DNA from 2 places in the Cellulomonas sp. CW35 genome. Region 2 is predicted to be linked to the other one. Evidence: riboswitches for the same ligand, from Rfam matches in the RefSeq annotation. Region 2 holds a riboswitch; the other holds the start of a gene.
The links. A riboswitch is a leader RNA that binds a small molecule or an ion and turns the genes downstream of it on or off. The one in region 2 is predicted to bind thiamine pyrophosphate.

Region 1: linked by a shared signal. The riboswitch ahead of thiM (hydroxyethylthiazole kinase) and the one ahead of ACT17Q_RS00750 (thiamine ABC transporter substrate-binding protein) in region 2 are both predicted to bind thiamine pyrophosphate.

What each region holds. Positions count from the first base shown of each region.
Region 1 covers NZ_CP199000.1:2,064,172-2,068,845, reverse strand. The annotation lists gene ACT17Q_RS09480 (ExeM/NucH family extracellular endonuclease) at 1-2,070, shown strand, start outside; TPP riboswitch at 2,264-2,359, shown strand; gene thiM (hydroxyethylthiazole kinase) at 2,353-3,297, shown strand; gene thiE (thiamine phosphate synthase) at 3,294-4,010, shown strand; gene thiD (bifunctional hydroxymethylpyrimidine kinase/phosphomethylpyrimidine kinase) at 4,007-4,674, shown strand, end outside.
Region 2 covers NZ_CP199000.1:170,549-175,222, reverse strand. The annotation lists gene ACT17Q_RS00755 (ABC transporter permease) at 1-930, opposite strand, end outside; gene ACT17Q_RS00750 (thiamine ABC transporter substrate-binding protein) at 932-2,086, opposite strand; TPP riboswitch at 2,165-2,279, opposite strand; gene ACT17Q_RS00745 (DUF4235 domain-containing protein) at 2,351-2,620, shown strand; gene ACT17Q_RS00740 (phytoene desaturase family protein) at 2,655-4,181, opposite strand; gene ACT17Q_RS00735 (hypothetical protein) at 4,337-4,674, shown strand, end outside.

The sequences.
Region 1 (4,674 bases), 1.7 Mb from region 2:
GGTGTCCCGGGTGCGACGCGACCCGTCGTGCAGACGGGCTCGTACGGCGAGTTCGTGGGCAAGGTCGTCCTCACGTACGACCGGGCGACCGACGAGGTCCTCGCGCACACCGAGGCGAACGTGGCGCGCACGACGACGGCGGACGCCGACCTGGTCGCGGCCTTCCCGCGGGTGGCCGAGGTCAAGACGATCGTCGACGCGGCGGTCGCGTACGCGAACGAGGTCGGCAGCGAGCCGGTCGGCTCGGTCACGGCGGACATCACGACGGCGTACTCCGGCGGCTCGTACGTGGACGGCGTCTACACAGGCTCCGGCCCGCTGCCGACGACGGGTCGCGACGACCGCGCGAGCGAGTCGACGCTCGGGAACCTGGTGGCGAACGCGCTGCGCGACACCCTCGCGGAGGACCGGTTGGGCGGCGCCGACATCGGCGTCGTCAACCCGGGCGGGCTGCGCAACGAGCTGCTGTACGCACGCTCGGGCGCCGAGACGACGGACGGTGTGGTGACGTACGCCGAGGCGAACGCCGTTCTGCCGTTCGTCAACAACCTCTGGACGACGACGCTCACGGGTGCGCAGGTCCGCACGATGCTCGAGCAGCAGTGGCAGCGTGACGCCGCGGGCAACGTGCCGAGCCGGCCATACCTGCAGCTCGGGCTCTCCGACAACGTGTCGTACACGTACGACGCGAGCCTGCCGGAGGGCAGCCGCATCACGTCGGTGACGATCGACGGCGAGCCGCTGGACGCGGAAGCCGACTACCGCGTGGGGACGTTCTCGTTCCTCGCGACGGGCGGCGACAACTTCCGGGTGTTCACGCAGGGCAGCGACACGCGTGACTCGGGTCTGGTCGACCGGGACGCGTGGATCGCGTACCTGCGGGCGCACCCCGGCCTGTCGCCCGACTTCGCGCGGCACGCCGTGGCCGTGAGCGACGCACCCGAGTCGGTCGAGGCGGGCGGCACGCTCGGGTTCGAGGTGTCGCACCTGGACCTCACGAGCCTCGGCTCGCCGCGCAACACGAGCCTGGACGTGCGGCTCGACGGTGAGTCGATCGGCACGGCGACGGTCACCGGCGGCGCGGCCACGGTGTCCGCGGTCGTGCCCGCGGGCACGGCGGCGGGGGAGCACGAGCTCACGCTCGTCGCGAGCCCCAGCGGCACCACGGTCCACCTGCGGCTCACGGTCGAGCCGGCGTCGTCCGGGCCGACCACCACGACGCTCACGATGACCGGCGACCCGGTCGCGGGCGCGACGCAGACGCTCGTCGCGACCGTGACGCCCGCGGGTGTGACCGGCACGGTGACGTTCGTCGACGGGAGCACCTGGCTCGGGACCGTCCCGGTGAAGCTCGGCCGGGCGAGCCTCGACGTCCGGCTGGGCGGGGGTACGCACGCCCTGCGGGCGGTGCTCGTCCCGGTCGACGAGGCATGGGAGGGGTCCGAGGGCTCGTTGTCCGTGACGGTCGCGAAGGCGACGTCGACGACCACGCTGTCCCTCGACCGGACGACCGTGTCGTTCGGCGGCACGGTCACCGCGACCGTGACGGTCACGTCGACCGGGGGCGCTCCCACCGGCGTGGTCCAGGTCCGCGAGGGCGCGAGGGTCCTCGGGGCGGGCACGCTCACGGGGTCGGGCGCGACGGCGACCGCGACGGTCGTGCTCCCGCGCACGCTCGCGCGCGGCACGCACACGCTCACCGCGGTGTACGGCGGCTCGGCGGACCTGACCGCCTCGACCTCCGCGCCCGTGCGGCTCACCGTCACCAGGGCGACGCCGACGATCGCGCTGTCGACCGCGTCGTGGACCGTCACCCGTGGCACGCGTCCGACCATCGCGGTCACGGTCGCCGGGGTGGCCGGTGCCCCCTCGCCGACCGGCAAGGTGACGCTCGAGGCCGGCGGCCGTCCGCTCGTCGCGACGCTCCAGAAGGGGAAGGCGACGTTCCGGCTGCCGGCGGTGACCCGTGACGTGACGGTCCGGGCCAAGTACCAGGGCGACGACTCGTACGCCTCGGTGTCCGCGGTCCGGACGCTCGTCGTGAAGCACGGGGGGCACGGCCGCCGCTGACCCGAGGGACGCGGCAGCCAGCACGCTCGAGGGGCGTCCGACCACCACGGTCGGGCGCTCCTCGCGCATGCCCACCCGTGCGGCCCACCGGCCGGTCGGCTCGCCCGGTGGTCGTCGTCGACGCGCCTGCCGACGCGCCGTCCGGTGGGCGGACGGGGGGCGGACGGCGGCGGTGCGCGCGGGCTAGCCTGGCCGCACTGACACGGGGTGCCCTGCACGCAGGGCTGAGATCACACCCGCCGAACCTGATCTAGTTCGTACTAGCGAAGGGATGTCATCTCCATGACGTCTGCCGTCCCACCCTGCCCTCCCGCCGACGAGCGCGCCGACGAGCGCGCCGACGAACCCGGCGGCGCCCCGCCCCTGAGCCCCGGCAGGCTCGCCGCCGACGCGGCGCAGGCGCTCGCGGCGGTCCGGGCACGCACGCCGCTCGTGCAGTGCCTCACCAACGAGGTGACGACGAACCTCGTCGCCAACGCGCTGCTCGCGGTGGGCGCCTCGCCCGCCATGACCGCGGTCCCGGGCGAGGCCGAGCAGCTCGCGGCCGTCGCGGGCGCGGTCCTGGCAAACCTCGGCACGCCCGGTCCCGACCTGCGCGCGTGCCTCGAGCCCGCGGTGACCACGGCGCGGCGCGCCGGCGTGCCGTGGGTGCTCGACCCCGTGGCCGTCGGGGTGCTGTCGGTCCGCACGCGGCTCGCCGAGCAGCTCCTGGGTGCGCGGCCCGCGGTGGTGCGCGGCAACGCCAGCGAGGTCCTGGGCCTCGCGGGGCTCACGTCGTCGGGACGGGGCGTCGACGCGTGCGACGCCGTCGAGGACGCGCGCGAGGCCGCGGTCCGCCTCGCGCACGCGACGGGCGGCGCGGTCGCGGTGTCGGGCGCGGTCGACCTCGTCGTCGCGGGTGACGTCGCCGTGCGCGTGTCGGCGGGGGACCCCCTGCTGACGGCGATCACCGGCGCAGGGTGCGCGCTCGGCGCGCTCGCGGCGGCGTTCGCCGCGGTCACCGACCCGCTCACCGCGGCGGTCGGCTCCTCGCTGGTTCTCGGGCTCGCGGCGGAGCGCGCCGCGTCGGTCGCGCGCGGTCCGGGCTCGTTCCAGGTCGCGCTGCTCGACGAGCTGTACGGGCTGCGGCCCGAGCACGTCGTCGGGCTGGGTGACCGGCTGGTCGTGGAGCCCGCGCGCATCGGCGCGCCCAGGGCCGCGACCGCGCCCGTCGGGGCACCCGCGTGACCGGCGCGGCGGGTGCGTCGCGGCGCCCCCCGTTCCCGGGCGGTCCGTACCTCGTGCTCGACGCGGACGTGTGCGCGGCGGCCGGCCGCGCCCCCGCCGGCGTCGCGGCGGCGGCGGTGCGCGCGGGCGTCGGCGTGGTGCAGGTGCGTGCGACGCGCGCGGGGGTGCGCGACCTGGTCGCGCTCACGACCGCGGTGGCGGAGGCCGTGCGCACCGCCGGACCCGCGCTGCTCGTCGTCGACGACCGCGTGGACGTGGTGCTCGCGGCACGCGCCCGCGGTGCGGTCGTGGACGGTGTGCACGTCGGCCAGCGGGACCTGGAGGCCTCCGACGCGCGTGCGTTGCTCGGCCCCGACGCGGTCGTGGGCGTCTCGGCGGCACGACCGCACGACGTGCGCGCGGTCCCGGCCGACCTGGTCGACTACGTCGGGAGCGGGCCGGTGCGGCTGACGCCGACCAAGCCCGACGCCGACGTCGCGCTCGGCCTCGACGGTCTCGCCGCGGCGGTCGCGAGCACCCGGCTGCCGGTCGTGGCGATCGGCGGGCTCGACGCGCGTGACGTCGACGCCGTGCGGACGGCCGGCGCCCACGGGCTCGCGGTGGTCTCGGCGGTGTGCTCCGCGCCCGACCCGTCCGCCGCGGCCGCGGAGCTCGTCGCCGCGTGGCGGCGGTCGGCGAGCGGCACGGTGGCGACGCCGGCGGGTGCGCGGTGAGCCCGTCGCGCGTGCGCGCGCTGTCCATCGCCGGCACCGACCCGACGGGCGGCGCCGGGATCCAGGCGGACCTCAAGTCGTTCGCCGCGCACGGGGCGTACGGCATGGCGGTCGTGACGGCGCTCGTCGCGCAGAACACCCGCGGCGTGCGCGCGGTCCACGTCCCCGAGCCGGAGTTCCTGCGTGCGCAGCTCGAGGCCGTCAGCGACGACGTCACGGTCGACTCGGTGAAGATCGGCATGCTCGCCACGCCGCAGGTCGCGCACGAGGTGACGGCGTGGCTGGACCGGCAGCGTGCCGCGGGGCGTTCGCCCGTCGTCGTGCTCGACCCGGTGATGGTCGCGACCAGCGGGGACCGGCTCCTCGACCCGGAGGCCGAGATCGCCGTGCGCGAGCTCGTGGGCCGCGCGGACCTCGTGACGCCCAACCTGCCCGAGCTGGCGGTGCTCGTCGACGAGCCGCGCGCGCAGTCGTGGGCGCAGGCGCTCGACCAGGCGACCCGCCTCTCCCGCGGGTCGGGGACCACGGTCCTGCTCAAGGGCGGGCACCTGGGCGGGCCGACGAGCCCGGACGCGCTCGTCGGCCCGGACGGTGCGGTCGTCGAGGTCGCGGCGCAGCGCGTCGCCTCGACGAGCACGCACGGCACGGGGTGCTCGCTGTCGGC
Region 2 (4,674 bases):
CAGCCGCAGGGGCCGCACGGCGGTCCCGGTGCTCGCGAGCGGGAGCGCGCGCTCACGCCGTGCGCGGGCCCGGTTCGCGGCGAGCAGCGCGACCACGACGACGACGAGCTGCACCACGGACAGCACGGCGGCGGCGCGCAGGTCGAGGAACTGGGTGGTCTGCACCCAGATCTCGGTCTCGACGGTGCCGTAGCGCAGCCCGCCGAGCACCAGCACGGTGCCGAACGCGGTCGCGCAGAACAGGAAGACGAGCGACGCGGCGGACGCGATCGCGGGCGTCAGCGCGGGCAGGGTGACGGTGCGCAACGCACGCCACGGCGTCGCGCCGAGCGCCCGGGCGGCCTGCTCGGCGCGCGGGTCCAGGCGCTCCCACATGCCGCCGACGCCGCGCACGACGATCGCGTAGTTGAAGAACACGAGCGCCGCGACGACGGCGGCGAACGTGCCGTCGAGGTGCAGGAACCCGAGCGGCCCGTTCTCGACGAGCAGCGACCGGAACGCGACGCCGACGACGACGGTCGGCAGCACGAACGGCACGGTGACGAGCGCGCGCACCGCGGCGCGGCCCGCGAACCGCCGCCGGTACAGCACGTACGCACCGGGCACGCCGAGCAGCACGCTGACGGTCGTGGCGAGGCCGGCCTGCGCGAGCGTCTGCCCGATGATCCGCCACGTGCGAGGACGCGCGAACACGTCCGCGAACCCCGACAGGTCGAGCCGCCCGTCGCTCACGAACCCCCGTCCGGCCATGACGGCGACGGGGTAGGCGAAGAAGACGACGAGGAACGCGAGCGGCACGAGGACCGCGACGGTCCAGGCCGCGCCCCGACCGAGCCCCGCTCCCCGCACGCGCACGCGGGCCGTCGGGCGCGCGGGCCCGACGGTCGGTGCGTCGCGCACGGGGCGCGGGAGCTCGGTCGTCGCGGTCATGTCAGCCGATCACGGTCTGCGACCACGTCGAGAGCCACACGTCGCGGTTCGCGGCGATGTCGCCCGGTGCGACCTCGAACGGGTGCTCGGCCAGCGGCGCCCACAGCGTCCACTGCGCGGGCAGCACGACCTGCGAGCTCACGGGGTACATGTACATCGAGCCGGGGATGTCGACCTGCACCTCGTAGGACAGCAGGTAGTCGAGCAGCGCGCGCGCACCCGCGGGGTTCTCGGCGCCCGCGAGCACGCCCGCGTACTCGACCTGCCGGAAGCACGTGTCGAGCAGCGCCGAGGTCGTCGGCTCGTCGCCGCCCTCGGGGACGGTCGACGGCGGCGACGACGCGTAGGACAGCACGATGGGCCGCGGCCCGCCGCCGCCCCCGCCGGAGAAGTCCGTGAAGTACGCGTCGGACCAGCCGTCGGCGACCTTGAGCCCGTTGTCGACGAGCGCCTGCCAGTACTGCGGCCACTCGTCACCCTTGGCGCCGATGGTCGCGAGCAGGAAGGCGAACCCGGGTGAGGAGGTCACCGCGTTGGGGACGACGAGCAGGTCCTCGTACGCGGGCTTCGTGAGGTCGTCGAGCGTCGTCGGCGGCTGCAGGTCGTGCTTCGCGAACCACTGCTCGTCGACGTTGAGGCACACGTCGCCGAAGTCGACCGCGGTGAGCGCGCCCGCGTCGTCGCCCTCGACCGCGAAGCCGATCGCGTCGTCCGCAGCGTCGCCCTGCGACCGGTACGGCTCGAGCACGCCCTCGGTGAGGGCGCGGGACGCGAACGCGTTGTCGATCCCGTACACGAGGTCACCCAGCGGCGCGTCCTTGGTGAGGACGAGCTGGTTGACGAGCGCGCCGGCGTCGCCGGGCTGGACCACCTGGACCTCGACGCCCGTGGCGTCGGTGAACTTCTCGAGCAGGCCGTCGGACAGCGCGAACGAGTCGTGCGTCACGAGGGTGACGGTGCCGCCGAGCTCGGCGGACGGGTCGGCGCCGGCCGTCCCCGTCGTGCCCGCGGTGGGGGTGCTGCCCGGCCGCGTGCTCTCGTCCGCGATCGCGCAGCCCGCGAGGACGAGCGCGGGGACCAGCAGGCCGCCGAGCAGCGCGGCCGTGCGGCGGGTGGGTCGGGATGCGCGGGTGCCGCGCACCGTCGGACCGGTCATGCGTTCTGCCTCCTGGCGTCGTCTGCGAGGAGGGGTCCACCACCTCGTCGCACCGAGGACCCCGGCACGACGAGGCGGAGGTGAGAAGTCCCGACTCCCTACGCCGGTATCACCCGGATCAGGTTCGAGGGTCTGCGGCTGTCCCGCACTCTCAGCGCCCTGGTGTCAGCCCGGCGCTCCCCTGTCGTTCAGGGGTCGATGCTACCCGCGCCCGGACGCCGAGCGGCGCGCGCGGACCGCCCGTGGGCGGTAGCGTCGGCGTCCATGGCAGGCAAGCCCTCGACCCCCGTCCTCGCGAAGCTCGTCGGACTCGCCGCGGCCGCCGCGGCGGCGTGGGCGGCGAACCAGGTGATCGCCCAGTCCTGGCAGGCCGCGCGCGGCCACAAGCCGCCGAAGGCGGAGGACCCGGGCGACTCGCAGCTCGCGGAGATCCTCGTGGCCGCGGCGCTGTCCGGTGCGGCGGTCGCGGTCGCTCGTGCGCTCGCGACGCGCGGCACGGCGCGCTTCGCGGTGAAGACCGACATCACCGACTGAGCCGGCCCCCGTCCCGTCGCCCGGCGCCCCGGCGTCAGGGGTGCAGGTCGGGCGCCTGCGTGATGCCGAAGACGTCCCGCAGCGCGCGCCGCGCCGCGAACCAGCCGCCGAGCCCGTGCACGCCGGGTCCGGGCGGGGTCGAGGCCGAGCACAGGTACACGCCGTCGAGCCCGACGGCGTACGGGTCGAGCCGCGGGGTGGGCCGCGCGACCATCTGCCACATGGTGACCGCGCCGGACGCGATGTCCCCGCCGACGTAGTTCGCGTTGTGGCCGGACATCCGCGCGGCGGGGACGCACCGGCTCGCGACGACGAGGTCGCGGAACCCGGGCGCGTACCGCTCGACGTGCGCGGTGACCGCCTCGGTCACGTCGACGTCCGACCCGGCGGGCACGTGCGCGTACGTCCACAGGGGACGCAGGCCGTCGACGACGCGCGTCTCGTCGACCACCGCGGGGTCGCTCAGCAACGTCATGGGCCGCTCGGGGTGCTGCCCGCGCGCGACCTGCGCCTCGGCGTCGGCCATCTCCCGGCGCGTCCCACCCAGGTGCACGGTGCCCGCGAGCGCGACCTCGGGGTCCGTCCACGGCACCGGCCCGGAGAGCACGAAGTCGACCTTGCTGGCGCCGTCGCCGTACCGGAACGCGCTCAGCGCCCGCCGCGCGCGAGCGGGCAGCTCGTCGCCCAGCACCTCGACGACCGTGCGCGGCGTCGTGTCGAACAGGTAGGCGTGCGCGCCCGGCAGGTCGGCCGCGGTGCGCACCGGGTGGTCCGTGAGGACCTGACCACCGTGCGCCTCGAGGTCGGCGCGCAGCGCGTCGGTGATGGCGCGCGAGCCGCCGCGCGGGATGGACCAGCCGGACCCGGCGTGCGCGAGCGACGCGAGCAGCAGCGCGGTCCCGGCCGCGGCGAGCGACGGCAGCGGGGTGCTCGCGTGCGCCGCGACACCCGTGAGCAGCGCGGGTGCGAGGTCCCCGGAGAACCGCCGGTCCCACGCACGGGTGCCCTGCTCGAGCACGGCGAACCCGAACGCCGCCGCGCTCGGCACGCCGCCGGGGAGCAGGCCGGGCGGGACCGAGCGCTTGTCACCGAGCGCGAGCCGCACCACGTGCGGCCAGTGCTCCGACAGCCGCCCGACGAGCGCACGCCACGCGGGCCCGTCCTCGCCGAGCGCCTCCACCGTGCGGTCCAGGTCGCGGTACGCGAGGCCCGACCGCCCGCCGGGCAGGGGCTGCGCGTACGAGACCTCGGGGGTCAGGAGCTCGACGCCGCGCGCGGCCAGGTCGAAACCGCGGAAGAACGGCGACGCCCACGCCATCGCCTGCACCGCCGAGCACACGTCGTGCACCACGCCCGGCGCGAGGCCCAGGTCGAGCGTGCGCGCACCGCCGCCCGCGTCGGGCTGCGCCTCGAGCACCGTGACCTGGAGCCCGGCGCGCGCGCACGTGACCGCGGCCGCGAGGCCGTTGGGTCCGGCGCCCACGACGACGACCTCGGTGTGACCCTCGCCGCGCCCGCGCACCTGCGACCCCTCGCCTCGCCCGTCCAGGAACCCCGCCATCCAACCACCACGGCGCGACCCGCGAGCGGTGGGCGTGCGCGAGGGCGAGCGCGTGGGCGCGCGAGCGGCGCGCGAGGTCGAGGCGCGAAAGCCGCCCGTCCGGTGCGCGGCGTCTGGCAGAGTTCGTCCCGTCGGCCGAGGGGGCGGACGGTGACGTGCGGGGGGACGGGTTGAGCGGGGCGGCGGACGGCGTGGGCCGGGAGCCCACCGCGGCGACGGTGCGGGAGGACCTGCACGAGGACCTGCGCGAGGACGCGCGGGCACGGCGCCGCGCCCGAGCGGTCACGTGGACCGTGCTGGGCGTCATCGCGCTGGGTGCGCTGGTGGAGGCCGAGGCGTGGCCGGTGACCGCGTTCCGCCTGTTCAGCACGGTGCGAACCGCGGACGGCGCGTCGCTGCGGCTCGTCGTGACGGGGACGGACGGCGTGCGCGTGACCGTCCCGATGCCGGCCGACGCGCCGCTCGCGGCGACGTCCCACCAGCTCGCCGAGCT